One region of the Streptomyces sp. NPDC058632 genome, then DNA from elsewhere that is predicted to be linked to it. Evidence: riboswitches for the same ligand, from Rfam matches in the RefSeq annotation. Region 1 holds a riboswitch; the other holds the start of a gene.
What was found. A riboswitch is a leader RNA that binds a small molecule or an ion and turns the genes downstream of it on or off. The one in region 1 is predicted to bind cobalamin.

Region 1 (7,381 bases):
CGGCGCGGCCTGAGCGGAGACTTCGAGGGCCGGGGTACGAGGCATCAGGCGGGCTGGACCTCCCGGGGTTCGGTCGACCTGGGGTCCGTTGACCGGAGTTCCGTCAGCCGGGGCAGGGCGGTGCGGTCGCTCGCGCCGAGGCGGGTGTAGGCGCTGTACAGGTGGTTGCCGACGGTGCGGACCGACAGGGTGAGGCGTTCGGCGATCTGCCGGTTGCTGAGACCGGTGGCGGCGAGGGTGACGATCTGCCGTTGCCGTGCGGTGAGTTCGCCCAGGACCAGACCCGCCAGCGCGGGGGTGCGGGCGCCCTGGCAGCGGCGGGCGAGGGCGACGGCGCGGGTGCGTGCGGTGCGGGCGGCGCCCGGGTCGCGGTGGGCGGTGGCGGCCTGGGCGTAGGCCTCGGCCGCGAACAGCAGGAAGCCGCGCCGCTCCAGCTCCCCCGCCGCGCGGTCCAGGGCGGGACCGTCGGCGTGTGCGAGGGCGTCGGCATGGGCGGCGAAGACACCGGTGGGCCGCCCGGCGGCCCGCTCGGGGGTGCCCAGGCGGACGGCTTCGTAGGGGTCGCGGGAGGGGTGGTCGACGGGGGTGGCTCCGATGGCGTGCCGCACGCCTGTGACGTCGCCCGACTGTGTCCCGGCGAGGGCGAGTTCGGCTTGGCAGGAGAGGGCGGAGGGCGTCGTGCGCAGTCCCTCGCGGGCCCATGCGGCGGCCTCCCGCACCTCGCCCCGCAGTCGTGCGAACCGGGCCCGCAGTACCGCGTACCCGGCGGGCACCGGGGCTCCCTGCGCCACCAGCCAGTCCCCCACGGGTGCCGGGACCGTCCGGACGTCGTCCTGTTCGATCAGCGCGGTGAGGGCGGCGGCCTCGGCGGCCAGGGCGGGTCCGCACTGCTCGGGGGCGCGGGCCAGCCGTCGCGCCCGCAGCCTGCCGGCCGCGGCCCGCAGGACGGGGCCGTGCAGGGCGTGGGCCAAACGGAGGATCCCCTGATCGTCGACGTGGACCAGACCGTCGTCCTCCAGGCGTTCGAGGGCGACGAGGTCGAGACCGTCCGGGCTCTCCGGGTCCACCGGGTCCACCGGCAACGGTTCGGCGAAGGCGAGGCGGTCGAGCGCCTCGCGCTCGCCGGGGCCGGTACGGGTGAGCAGGTGGGCGGTGCGCTCACGGACGGCCGGGGTGAGCGGCACCGGGCCGCGCCAGGCCCACTCGGCGGTGCCCGGTACGCGGGTGAGCCGCCCGTGTTCCCCCAGCGCGCCGAGGAGTTCGCGCAGCAGCCGCAGGTCGCCGCCGGCGAGGCGGTGCAGCCGGTTCACGGTGAGCGGCTCCAGGGGCCGGCCGCCCGGGCCCGCCGCGACCAGTTGTGCGGTCTCCTCGCGGGGCAGTGGGTCCAGGGCCAGGCGGGGCAGCAGTTCACCGGTCCACAGCCGGGACACGGCGGCGGGTACGGGGGCTCCGTCGGTGACGACGATCAGCAGCCGGGTGTCCGGCCGTACGGCGAGTTGATGGACCAGGGCGGCGGAGGAGTCGTCGAGCAGATGGGCGTCGTCGACGAGCAGGGTCCTTGTTCCCCGGAGGAGTCGGACCGCCCGGTGCAGGGTGACCGATTCCGGCAGCAGCGGGGCGAAGGCGGCGAACGGCATCCGGTGGGCCTGCGGGATTCCCGCGACCCGGGCACAGTCGGTACCGCGGACGGCCTCGGTCACGAGCCGGGTCTTGCCCCGCCCCGCCGGCCCGGTCACCACGAGGCCGCGCCGGGCGCCGGTCAGCGAGCGCCGTATCAGATGGAGTTCGTCCTCACGGCCGGTGAACGGCCAGAGCGGCAAGGGCTCCGGCGTCACCGCGCCCGTCGCGTACGGCGCCTCGTCCCTCTCGTGCGGCGTGAACCGCGTGTACGGCGTGGTCGTGTCCCCGGGGAAAGTCGTCACATCTACAGGAGCGGGGTTACTCACCGCTGATACAGGGCGAGTTGAGTAGACCCCGACTCAGGCGCCGGGGGCCCCGCATGGGGCACCCTGTCGCCCATGACCCCTCGCTACTGCTCGCTGCCGCGGCAGCCGGCCCCCGCCTTCGCGCCGGGGCTCGCCGCCGGGCGGCTCGGCGCGCTGACGGCCGGGCGGCGGATGTGGGTCAACGGCACCGTGCTGCACTACTGCTTCTTCCGCGGCGACACCGACGGGTCGGTCATTCCCGTGCCGGGAACCGGTCGGACCCGCTGGGTGTCGTGGGGTGGCACCAAGACGCAGCAGGACGTGGTGCGTGGGTGCTTCGCCGAGTGGCAGGACCTCGGGATCGGGCTCACCTTCGCCGAGGTCCGCGACCGCTCGGAGGCGGAACTGCGCATCGGCTTCCAGTCCGGCGGCGGCTCCTGGTCCGCCGTGGGCAGGGAGGCGCTCCTGGCCGGTCTGCACGAGCGCACCATGAACTTCGGCTGGGACCTGACCGCGCCCGGGGAGCGCGGGACGGCCCTGCACCAGATAGGGCACGCCCTGGGCATGCTGCACGAGCACCAGAGCCCCTGCGCCGGTCTCCACTGGGACGACGAGGCCGTGTACGCCGAGCTCGCGGGCCCGCCCAACCACTGGAGCCGGGAGCGGACGCACCGGAACATCCTGCGCAAGCTGGATGCGAACGAGGTGAACGGCCCTGTCTGGGACGCCGATTCGATCATGGGGTACGCCTTCGCGCCGGGCCTGATCCTGGAACCGGAGCAGTACCGCGGGGGTGTCCATCCGCCCGGCACCCTGTCCGCGGCCGACAAGGAGTCCGTCCTCGGCTGGTATCCCCCGGCCGAGCGGCCCGGCCCGCCCACACTGGTGCCGTTCCGCTCGGTACCGCTGGGCCTGGGCCCCGGCGAACAGGCCGACTTCCACATCGACCCGGTGGAGACCCGCGCGTACACGGTGGGCACCTTCGGCGACGGCGACCTGGTCGTCGTGCTGTTCGAGGAGCGGGACGGGGAGCCCCGCTATCTCGCCGGGCACGACGACGGAGGAACCCCGCGCAACGCGACGCTCGCGGTCCGGCTCGTCAAGGGCCGCCGCTACTTCGTCCGGATCCGCCTGTACTCCGCACGGGGTTCGGGCGAGACGGCGGTCATGTGCTGGTAGCAGCACCGGGCCGCCGCGACGGACGCCACGACCACTGTCCGGCGCCGGGGGAGCGGTCGGGGGGGGGGGGCCGGGCGGGGGGGGGGGCGCGCCCCCGCGCCCCCCCCCACCCCCCCCCCCACGCGGCCGGCGCCGGCGCGCCGGGGGCCGCCCCGCGGCCCCCCCCCCCCCGGGCGGGGGGGCGGGGGGGGGGGGGGGGGCGGGCCCCCGGGGGGGGGGGGTCACCCCCCCCCGGCCCACGCCACCCCCCGGCCCCACGGGACCGGCCATGCCTTCGCGGGGAACGGTGGACGGCGGCCGGCAGGGGCGCTCAGCAGGGGCGGTCGCCGGCGATGGCGACGCGCTCGGCGACACGGCGCTCACGGCCGTAGTCGTTGACGGCGTAGTGCTGGGTGGCGCGGTTGTCCCAGAAGGCGATGTCCCCCGGCTGCCAGCGAAAGCGCACCTGGAACTCCGGGACGTGCGCCTGCTGGAAGAGGTACCGCAGCAGGCGGTCGCTCTCGTCACGGGCCATCCCGGTGATGTGGGTGGTGAAGGAGGTGTTCACGAACAGCATGCGCCGCCCGGTCTCGGGGTGGGTGCGCACGACCGGGTGTTCCACGGGCGGGAACCGGTCCTGATGGGGGATCAGCCGCTCGGGCCCGTAGAACCTGGCGAAGCCGGGGATGAAGTCGTGCACGGCCCGGGCCCCCTCGATACGGTCCTTCACCTCCTGGGGAAGGTTGTCGTAGGCGGCCGCCATGTCCGCCCACATGGTGTCCCCGCCGAACGGGGGCACCTCGCGCACCTGGAGGACGGCGCCGAGCGCGGGCCGCTCCCGGAAGGTGACGTCGGCGTGCCAGACGTTCTCGTAGGTCGGGGTGGCCGAGTCCCGCTTGTCGAAGCGGACGACGTCCTCGGTGGAACCGGTGGCGAGCAGCGGGTTCGTCTCCAGTTCGCCCCAGTGGCCCGCGAAGGCGCGCTGCTGGTCGGAGGTGAGGTGCTGGGCGCGGAAGAACAGCACCTTCCACTCCAGCAGAGCCCGGTTGAGTTCTTCGCGAAGCGCGGGGTCGAGCGGGCGTGAGAGGTCGACGCCCTTGATCTCGGCGCCGATCGTGCGTGCCTGCGGGACGACGTCGAACCGTTCGTAGGGGCGTTCCTCCCACCCTTCGGGCAGTCGGCGCAGCGTGCGCCGCCCCTCGTGCATCCCGTCCTGCGGGATGCGCGCTTCGCGCAGGCCTACGGCCGGATCAGCATGCGTGACGGTCATGAAGTGCTCCTTCTCGTGTCTGCTTCGCCACGGTGTCCGGCGTCCGCGGGAGGCAGGGGTGCGGGCGGGCCGAAAGCTGCCGGGACGGCCGGGCGCAAGGGTGTCCGGAGCGTCCGCCGGGAAGACGGAGGCGCGGTCCGGATTCAGGGTCGGGGTGCGTCGAGCCTGCGGCTCGAAGGCAGCCGGTTATCGACCGGAGCGTTCACAACCGATTCGGTCCGGGACGCGCAGAGGCCCCGTCATCGTGTTGAACCGGTGTGTGGTCACGGCACTGATTGTGGGATCTCCGCCCTCCTCTGTCAACGGGGGTCACAGGGGGGCGGCGGCGGACGCGTGGAGGCCGGGCGTCACCCGAACCTCCCGGCGCAGCAGTGCGGCCGGCCGCCGGAGCCGGTCCTGTCACGGTCCGTCCCGGCCGGCCAGGCAGCAGTCACCGCACTTCGAGCCGTTCGGCGCACGGTAGTAGAGGCAGCAACTGCGGCGTCGGAACGTGAGATCCGGTCCGGTGATCATTCCCGTACCCGCAAGTCGTCCGGTACCCAGCAACCCGGCCGTGAGGCCGGTGAGCGGTTCGCGCAGTCCGGGGCGGGCCCCCAACAGGGCGTGGGCCGCCCCGACGAGTGCGGAGGCGGCGTTCCCGTCCAGCAGGCGCGGAGCGATCCTGACGCGGAGTCCGGCCGCGAGCCCCCGCAGATGGCCCATCACCTGCTCGTTCAGGGCGAGAGCGGGTTCGGGCAACCGCTCGGTGTACCAGCCGGCGGGGCGGGGCAGGCGGAGGGCCGGCCCGTCGTCGGCACGCTGCAACTCCGTCAGGTCCAGGACGATCCCGTGCAGCAGCGCGCAAGCGAGGGCGGGGGACCACAGGCGTGCCGCGTGTCCGAGGTGGGCGATGGACACACCGGTCCGCGGTTCGCGGGTGTGGTGCCGGTGCGCCACGGCCTCGGCCAGGTCGGTGAAGCCCTTCGCATAGGAGTGGTCGAGCGGATGCCAGCCCTCGTCCCGGCCACCGACGTGCATGACGAAGAAACCTCCGAGGGCCGCCACGTCCCGGAGCGCCGCAGCGACGGCCCCGGCGGACGCCCGAGCATGTTCGGTCATGTCGGGGCGCCTCCTTTCCGGCGGATGTACCGACGCGGATCGATGAGTGGGTGGGCGCGGTCTCAGGAAGCCGTACGCCGCCGCGGTGGCGTGATGGCGTACAGGTCGAGGATGTCCGGTCGGGGCACTACGCCGGGTCCGCCGGCACGTGCCCAGGCGGCGATGTCCTCGGTGGCGTCCGGGTCGTTGACCAGTCCGAGCCAGACGGGCCGGGCGCCGGCAGCCCGGCCCGCCGCGGAGGGCTGGACGACGATGACGTTGGCCTGGTCGCACACGTCCAGGCACGCGGACACCCGCACAGGTACCTCCGCGCGCAGGCGCGCTGTCTGCGCCGCGTGGTCGACACCGATCACTTTCGGGCTGCCACAGCAGCAGTCCCTGCACACGACCACCCGGCAGGGCACTGGGGCGGGCTCCGAGGTCGCGACGTCGACGGACGTCGTTTCGGCCGGGCGCGCGTCGGCGGGCATGCGGCATCGTTCCTCTCTCCGGGGAGATCCGCCCCGGGGATGCGTCGAGGAGGCGACCGTGTGAGTCTCCTGGCTCCCGGGTCGATGCTCGCTCCGCGCCTTCCCACCCTGGTGCGGGCAGTGGTCGTGTGCGGGGCTCGCTCGCCGATCACAGTGGCGGGACCGCGCCGGATTCACACCGGCTTCCTCGTTCCGCCGTCGCCCTGTCGCCGGCCATCATTCCATTGCGCGGGCCCTCGCACCACGGTGGCCTCTGCCCCCGCCCGGAGGTGACCGGCCGGGCGGACAGGGCGTACGCGGACGGGAACGTCATTCCGCCTCCTGGACGTGCGGTGCCGTCGCGGGCGGCTCGGCCGGACGGTCCCGTCCTCCGTCGCGGCCGGACACCACGACGGCGAGGAGCCCGACGACGACCGCCCCGGCCGCGAGCCGTCCACCCGCCCGCGCCGCCCAGGCCGGCCAGGTCACACCCGTACGTCCCCCGGGCGCGCCCAGCCGCCCGGCCCTGCGGGCCGGCCGCAGCAACCGGAGCAACAGGAGCACCGCGACCGGCAGTTGCAGCAGCCAGAGCACGGTGCGCGGCCACTCCCCGTACCAGACGTTGGTCCCGTACAGCAGCGTGTGCCACACGCTCAGCACGTACACGACGATGACGAACCGGTGCAGCCGTCGCCAGGCGTTCGCTCCGATGCGGTGCCGGACGTAGAACAACAGGCCCAGGGGGATCGCCAGATACAGGGCGCCCTGACCGAGCGGGATGGCGACCCTGCCGGTCCCGGAGTCGTACCAGCCCGGCACGAAGCTGTCCGCGAAGCCCGCCCACAGCCGCTCGGCCCAGCCCGAATCCGCCTCGTAGCGGACGAGTTCCGCCGCGAACATCAGCGCGTGCGCGAGCATCAGGGCCATCGTGGTCAGGCTCGTGGTGCGGTGCCAGCGTTCCAGTACCCGTCGGGAGACCGGCAGCCGGGCGGGACGCGGCCCCGACAGCAGCAGTCCGAGCATCACCGTGCCCCACGCCCACAGCAGGCCCGACCACCCGAACGCCTGGCTGAGCAGATACATCCAGTAGGTACCGGGATCGGCCATGAACGGCATGACCGCGACCGTGTCGGAATCGCCCGAGTCCACGCGCGCGTACAGGAACACGAACACGGCCACCGTGACCACCACCGCCGCGGTGGCGTCGGGCAGAGCCGAGCGCAGATCGCCCCGCAGGGCGACACGGTCGGCGGGCGGGCGTTCTCGTCCCGGCCGGGAGGCTGTCCCGTCTTCGTCCGGACTCGCGTCTGACAGCATCAAGGGCCTCCCGGGCGCTGGCACCGCAGGGATGGTGCACGTGTGTCGTGGGGCAACCAGTCTGGCTGAGGGGACGACAAGTCACCGATACCCGATCCAGCCAGAGCCCGGAGCGATGACGAGGGCCGGCAGCTCACCGATCCGCTGCGGCCGCCGTTCCCGAC
Region 2 (7,381 bases), on a different contig from region 1:
GTCCCTTGCGGTCGTACCGGACGGGCCGGCCCTCCACCGTCAACTCGCCGCCGCTCGGCCGCAGTCCACCGCTCAGCAGCCGCATCAACGTGGTCTTGCCGCTGCCGTTGCGGCCCAGCAGCGCGAGCGCGCGCCCCTGACGCACCTCGAAGTCGAGGCCGGTCAGCACGGCCGGGCCGTCCTCGTACGCGAAGGACGCGTCCCGCAGGGCGACCAGCGCGGGACCGTTCGGTGCGGGACCGTTGGGCGCGGGAGCACTCATGACATCCGGCTTTCCAGGAGAAGGGTGACGGCGACCAGCGCCACGAGCAGCAGCACGCTGACGGCCGTGAACCGTACGGAGATACGCGCCTCGGGCACCAGGACGCGCAGCGTGCCGTCGTAGCCGCGTCCGGCGAGCCCCGTCTGCAGCCGCGCCGCCCGGTCGAAGGACCGGACGAACGCCGTCGCGCCGAGCCCGCCCAGCGAACGCCAGGACGCCGCCCGGGTGGTGTGCCCCAGCCGGGCCGCCTGCGCCTGACCGACCCGGCGCACGGAGTCGAGCAGCAGGAAGCTCATGCGGTACGTCACCAGGGCCACGTCCACCAGCGGTGCGGGCACCCCGGCCCGCACCAGGCGCGGCAGCAGGTCCGACATCGGCGTGGTGAACGCGAACAGCAGCACCCCGAGGGACGCCGCCGAAGTGCGCAGCAGCAACTCACCCGCGCGCAGCGGCCCTTCGGGGGCCGGTGACACCAAACCGCCCGAACCGCCCACCTGCACGAGCAGCGTGAGCGCCCCGGTGACGCAGAAGCCCAGCGGCACCCGGTAGGCACGCCACAGCCGCCGGCCCGGCACCCCCGCCGGGCCCAGCAGCACCGCGAGCGCGGTCACCAGCACCAGCGCCGCGCCCGGCCACGGCGGCAGGGAGATCGCGAGCACGGTGAGACCCAGTCCGAGTACGGCCTTGTCCACCGGATGACGGCGGCGCCAGCGGCTGCTGTGCGCCGCCGCGTCGATCGGCAGCACGCGCGATCAGGCCCGGGGCCCGGGGGAGACCGCCTCGCCGGGGCCGGGGCCGGGGCCGGGCGCCGGCTGCTGCTCCCGGGCCCGCTCCGCGCCCTGCCGGCGCCCGCGCCGCACCCCGAAGTAGTACGCCAGGACACCCGCGCCGACGGCGGCCTGGAGGGCGAACAGCCCCGACTCGATCTCACCGGACGGGGGTTCGTACAGCGGCGAGAACCACGGCTCGTAGTCCGGTTCGATCTCGGTGATCGCGCTCTGAGCCTCGCCGTCCGCACCGGCGAACGGTTCCTCCTTGTGGTCGCCGAGCCCGAGCGCCAGTGGCAGCACCGCGAGCGCGGCCACGGCGAGCAGCAGCAGCGTGTTGATCTTCGCGTTCCTGGTCATCGCGCCACCTCCGATTCCGTTCCCGCCGTCCCGGCCGTTGCCGACGCGGCGGGCCTGTTGCGGGCGACTTCGGCCACCAGCACGCCGAGACGGGCCAGTTCGCCCCCGCTGGACTGCACCAGCAGGCGCATCACCAGCACGGTCAGCAGCCCCTCGCTCACCGCGAGCGGAATCTGCGTGACGGCGAAGATGGAGCCGAACTTCCCGAGCGCGCCCAGGAACCCGCTCCCCGGGTCGGGGAAGGCGAGAGCCAGCTGCACGCTGGTGACGCAGTACGTGGACAGGTCGGCGACGAACGCGCCGCAGAACACCGCCGCCATCAGCGGCGCCCCGCACCGCCGCGCCAGCCGGTACACGCCGTACCCCGCCCACGGCCCGACGACCGCCATGGAGAAGACGTTGGCGCCCAGCGTGGTCAGCCCGCCATGGGCGAGCAACAGGGCCTGGAACAACAGGGTGATGGTGCCCAGCACCGCCATGACCGGCGGCCGGAACAGGATGGCGCCCAGCCCGGTGCCGGTGGGATGGGAGCAACTCCCGGTCACCGAGGGCAGTTTCAGCGCGGACAGAACGAAGGTGAACGCCCCCGAGGCACCGAGCAACAACGTGCTCTCGGGATGTTCCCTGACTTCACGGATCAGCGACCGGGCTCCGTGGACGACGAACGGCGCCGACGCGGCGCCCCAGGCGACCGCGTGCGCCGGTGGCAGAAAACCCTCGGCAATGTGCATGGCTCAGCAGACCCTCTCCAGCACCTCGTGGATGGTTGACGCGCCTTGGCCGGTCTCCTGGCTGACGGGTACCACCGCCCGAGCTCCGCCTTCCCGGGTCCTGGATGGACCCAGTGGCTGCCCCGTCGGTCCTGTCGGGGACAGGACCAGGGGCCGGAGCCGGACTTCCCGATCACAGTGGCGAGGGCCGCACCGGTATCGCACCGGATTTCCCGTTCACCAAGGCGTGGCGACAGTAGACCGGCTCCGGCCCGGTGACAAGCGGGTACCGGGGGCGCGCGGACGGCGTTCCGCAGCCCGTACCCCCGCGCACACCTGCGGTCTTGACGCCCGACGCCCGTCGATGGCAGGGGGTGGCACTCGGGCGGCCGCAGATCGCCGAAGTGCCGGCATGAGGGGCCGGGGCCCTGGGCAGAACCTTGCTGCAATTAATATGCAACAACGCATTCCAGTCAGCAGAGGTGTGAGGTTCGATGACGACCCGACGAATACGGCGTACCACCGGCGCGGCGACCACCGCCGCCGCGCTCGCGCTGGCCGCCGCCTGCTCGGCGCCGACCGGCGGCTCGGACGCCGGCGCGGGCGGCGGCGGGTCCGCCGAGTCCGTGGTGATCGGCGTTCCCTCCGAACCCGACACCCTGAGCCCCCTGCTCGGCTACGGCAAGGACGGCAACTCCAAGATCTTCGACGGGCTGCTCGCCCGGGAGGCCGACCTGGAACTCAAGCCCGCCCTGGCGAAGGCCCTGCCCGAGATCGGCGACGACGGCCGCACCTACACCTACACCCTGCGCTCCGGCGTGACGTTCAGCGACGGCGAACCCCTCACCGCCGAGGACGTGGTCTACACGTACGAAACGGTGCTCGACGACAAGACCAACAACACCGCCAAGAGCGAACTGGACGCCGTCGAACAGGTCCGCGCGGACGGCGACGACAAGGTCGTCTTCACCCTCAAGTACCCGTACGCGGCCTTCGCCGCCCGCACCGTCCTGCCCATCGTCCCCGAGCACATCGCGGGCGGGCAGGACCCCAACACCGGCGCCTTCAACACCGAACCGGTCGGCACCGGACCGTACGTCCTCACCGGCTGGAGCAAGGGCGAGAAACTCACCTTCAAGGCGAACCCGGACTACTGGGGCGGCGCCCCGAAGGTGAAAAAACTCACCATGGCGATCATCGCCGACGACGACGTCCGCGCCACCCGCCTGCGCTCCGGCGACCTCGACGGCGCGACCCTCCCGCCCAACCTCGCCGCCACCTTCAAGAACGACGACGGCCTCAAGACCTACCGGGCCACCTCCTACGACTTCCGCGCCGTCACCCTCCCCACCGCGAACAAGGTCACCGGCGACACCGCGATCCGCCGCGCCCTCGACCTCGCCGTGGACCGCAAGGCCATGGTCGACAAGATCCTCGACGGAGCAGGCCGCCCCGCCTACGGGCCGCTGCCCCTCGACGACACCTGGTACACCAAGGACATCGAACGCCCCCAGGACCTCGCCGGGGCCGAAAGCATCCTCGACCGCGACGGCTGGAAGGCCGGCAAGGACGGCATCCGCGCCAAGGACGGCGTCCGGGCCTCCTTCACCCTCTACTACCCCTCCGGCGACAAGGTCCGCCAGGACCACGCCCTCGCCTACGCCTCCGACGCCAAGAAGGCAGGCATCGACGTCAAGGTCGAGGGCGCCACCTGGGAGGTCATCGAACCCCGGATGGGCAAGGACGCCGTCCTCGCCGGCTTCGGCAGCACCGGCGACCCCGACTTCGGCCTCTACACCCTCCTGCACTCCTCCCTCGCCGGCGACGGCTTCAACAACATGGCCCGCTACGACAACCCCGCCGTCGACCAGGCCCTCGAAACCGGCCGCCGCAGCCAGGACCCCGAGGACCGCAAGGCCGCCTACGACGACCTCCAGCGCGAACTCGTCAAGAACCCCGGCTACACCTTCCTCACCCACATCGACCACCTCTACGTCCTCGCCGACCGCTGGGACGCACTCACCACCCAGGTCGAACCGCACGAGCACGGCTTCGCCAGCGGCCCCTGGTGGAACGCCGAGGACTGGAAGCCGAAGAAGTGACCCCACTGCCCTGGGGCCCCATGGCCCGCCTCGTGGCACGGCGGGCCCTGCTCGCCGTGCCCGTCCTGCTCGTCGTCACCTTCGGCGTCTTCGCCATCGCCGCCGCCTCCCCCTTCGACCCCGTCAAGGCCTACGCCGGCACCGCCGCCCTCGGCGCCGACCAGGAAACCCTGGACCGGCTCCGCGAGAACCTCGGCGTGGACCGCCCCTTCGCCGTCCAGTGGTGGGAATGGCTGACCTCCGCCGTCACCGGCGACCTCGGCCAGTCCAGCGTGCTGCGCCAGCCGGTCGCCGAGGCCATCGGCGAGCGGATCGTGTGGTCCACCCTGCTGTGCGCCGTCGCGTTCACCGTCGCCATCCTGCTCGGCACCCTGCTCGGCGTCCTCGCCGCCCGCCGCCCCGGCTCACCCCTCGACCGTACGGTCACCTCCCTCGCGTACTCCCTGGAGGCCGCGCCGGTCTTCTGGATCGCCCTGCTCGCCGTCTGGCTGTTCGCCCTCCACCTCGGCGTCCTCCCGGCCGGCGGCCTCACCGACACCGACAGCGAACACGTCACCGCGGGACAGGTCGCACACCACCTGGTCCTCCCCGCCGGCGTCCTCGCCGTCTCCCAGCTCCCCTGGTTCACCCTGTACGTACGCCAGGGCGTCGGCGACGCCCTCGCGGAGGACCCCGTACGCGGCGCCCGCGCCCGCGGCCTCGACGAACGCACCGTCCTGCTCGGCCACGCCCTGCGCTCCGGACTCCTGCCCGTCCTCACCCTGATCGGCTCCCGCGTACCCGAACTCATCACCGGCGCCCTGCTGGTGGAGACCGTCTTCAGCTGGCCCGGCATCGCCGCCGCCACCGTCGAGGCGGCCACCGCCGTCGACTTCCCGCTCCTGGCCGCGCTGACGACCCTCGCCACCGCCGCCGTCCTCGCCGGAAACCTCCTGGCGGACCTCCTGTACGGACTGACCGACCCGAGGGTGAAGCTCGGTGAGATGTGATGGCGATGACTGAATCCACAGCCGGAACGACGGCCCGCACCAAGGCCGGCACGACACCCGGCCCGGCAACGGAACCGGCGTGGCGCCCACGCGGCACCGCACGCCGCTCCACCCACACCCTGCGCCTGCGCGTCTCCGCCACCCTGGTCGGCCTCACCGCCCTCGCGGTCCTGCTCGTCCCACCGCTGGTCCAGCTCGACCAGCAGGCCGTCGACCTCGCCTCGAAGCTCCTCCCACCGAGCTGGGCCCACCCCTTCGGCACCGACGACGTGGGCCGCGACCTGCTGCTGCGCTGCGTCTACGGCCTGCGGGTCTCCCTGCTCGTCGGAGTCGTGGCCGCCCTCACCGCCACCGTGATCGGCACCGCCGTCGGAGCCGCCGCCGGAGCACTCGGCGGCTGGGTCGACCGCCTCGTCATGCGCCTGGTCGACACCATCTCCTCCGTCCCGCACCTGCTGCTCGGCATCTTCATCGTCGCCATGTTCCGGCCGGGCGTGTGGCCGGTGGTGGTGTCGGTCGCCGCCACCCACTGGCTGTCCACCGCCCGCATCGTCCGCGCCGAGGTCCTCTCCCTGCGCTCCCGCCCGTACATCGACGCGGCCGTCTCCGGCGGCGCCTCCCGCCGACGGGTCGTCCTGCGCCACCTGCTGCCCGGGGTACTGCCACAGGCGGGACTCGCCGCCGTCCTGATGATCCCGCACGCCATGTGGCACGAATCGGCGCTGTCCTTCCTCGGCCTCGGCCTGCCCACCCACACCGCCAGCCTCGGCACCCTCATCCAGGGCGCCCGCGGCACCCTGCTCGCCGGCCAGTGGTGGCCCACCCTCTTCCCCGGCCTGTTCCTGATCATCCCCACCCTCGCCATCGCCGGACTCGCCGGAGTGTGGCGGGAACGGATCAACCCCCGCCGCCGATCGGAGCTCATGCTGTGACCGAGCGACCTCCCGTCCTCTCCGTACGCGGACTGTCGGTGCGCTTCCTGGTGCCCGGCCCGGGCCCCGTCGCCGCCGTCACCGACGCCCACTTCGACGTCGTACCCGGCGAATGCCTCGCCCTGATCGGCGAGAGCGGCTGCGGCAAGTCCGTCCTCGCCTCCGCCCTCCTCGGCCTGCTCCCCGCCAACGCGCAGACCGCCGGCAGCGCCCTCCTCGGCGACCTCGACCTGCTCGCCGCCGACGAACGCACCCTCGCCCGCACCGTGCGCGGCCGGCGCATCGGCCTCATCCCGCAGAGCCCGGCCGCCCACCTCACCCCGGTCCGCACCATCCGCGCACAGATGGAGGAGACGGTCGCCGCACTCACCGGCGTACGCGGCCGCGCGGCCCTGCGCGCAGCCGGGGAAAAGGCCGCCGCCCGCGCGGCCTTCCCCGCCGACCACCTCGACCGCCACCCGCACGAACTCTCCGGCGGCCTCGCCCAGCGCGCCGCCACCGCCCTCGCCCTCGTCGGCGACGCACCCCTCCTCCTCGCCGACGAACCCACCACCGGCCTCGACCGCGACCTCGTCGACCACACCGTCGACGAACTCCGCGGCCACGTCGACGCCGCCGGCGACCGAGCCCTCCTGATCATCACCCACGACCTCGCCGCCGCCGAACGCATCGCCGACCGCGTCGCCGTCATGTACGCGGGCCGCATCGTCGAACTCACCGACGCGAAAACCTTCTTCGGCACCCCCGGCCCCCGCCACCCCTACAGCCGAGGCCTCCTGAACGCCCTCCCCGACCGGGACTTCACCCCCATCCCCGGCATGCCCCCCGAACTCGGCGCCCTCCCCGAAGGCTGCGCCTTCGCCCCCCGCTGCGACCGGGCCACCCCCACCTGCGCCACCCTCCCGCCCCTGACCACCACCACCGCCTGCCACCACCCCGTCGTCGAGGCCAGCCCCGCTCCGGAGACCGCCCGTGCTTGAACTGCGCGCCATCACCGCCGGCTACGACCGACGCTCGGCCCCCGTCGTACGTGACGCCTCACTGGCCGTCGCCCCCGGCGAGGCCGTCGGCCTGCTCGGCCCCAGCGGCTGCGGCAAGTCGACCCTGGCCCGGGTCGCCGCCCTCCTGCACCGCCCCGACGCGGGCACCCTCCTCCTGGACGGCACCCCGGTACGCCACTGGCGCCACCGGGCCCCGCGAGACCTGCGCACCGCCTTCGGCGTGGTCTTCCAGCAACCCCGCCTCTCCGCCGACCCCCG

Region 2: it holds a riboswitch for cobalamin, as region 1 does, so the genes downstream of both, ACFWVE_RS09675 (energy-coupling factor ABC transporter permease) here and ACFWVE_RS11720 ((2Fe-2S) ferredoxin domain-containing protein) in region 1, are expected to answer to the same signal.

Annotation. Positions count from the first base shown of each region.
Region 1 covers NZ_JBHXQZ010000023.1:54,963-62,343, reverse strand. Annotated here, with positions in the region: gene ACFWVE_RS11745 (CHAT domain-containing protein) at 1-13, shown strand, start outside; gene ACFWVE_RS11740 (LuxR C-terminal-related transcriptional regulator) at 45-1,922, opposite strand; gene ACFWVE_RS11735 (M12 family metallopeptidase) at 2,019-3,104, shown strand; gene ACFWVE_RS11730 (TauD/TfdA dioxygenase family protein) at 3,415-4,353, opposite strand; gene ACFWVE_RS11725 ((2Fe-2S)-binding protein) at 4,753-5,451, opposite strand; gene ACFWVE_RS11720 ((2Fe-2S) ferredoxin domain-containing protein) at 5,514-5,855, opposite strand; cobalamin riboswitch at 5,984-6,113, opposite strand; gene ACFWVE_RS11715 (ferric reductase-like transmembrane domain-containing protein) at 6,231-7,217, opposite strand.
Region 2 covers NZ_JBHXQZ010000017.1:76,881-84,261, reverse strand. Annotated here, with positions in the region: gene ACFWVE_RS09690 (energy-coupling factor ABC transporter ATP-binding protein) at 1-262, opposite strand, end outside; gene cbiQ (cobalt ECF transporter T component CbiQ) at 259-1,008, opposite strand; gene ACFWVE_RS09680 (energy-coupling factor ABC transporter substrate-binding protein) at 1,015-1,389, opposite strand; gene ACFWVE_RS09675 (energy-coupling factor ABC transporter permease) at 1,386-2,120, opposite strand; cobalamin riboswitch at 2,150-2,359, opposite strand; gene ACFWVE_RS09670 (ABC transporter substrate-binding protein) at 2,594-4,201, shown strand; gene ACFWVE_RS09665 (ABC transporter permease) at 4,222-5,190, shown strand; gene ACFWVE_RS09660 (ABC transporter permease) at 5,190-6,122, shown strand; gene ACFWVE_RS09655 (ABC transporter ATP-binding protein) at 6,119-7,102, shown strand; gene ACFWVE_RS09650 (ABC transporter ATP-binding protein) at 7,095-7,381, shown strand, end outside.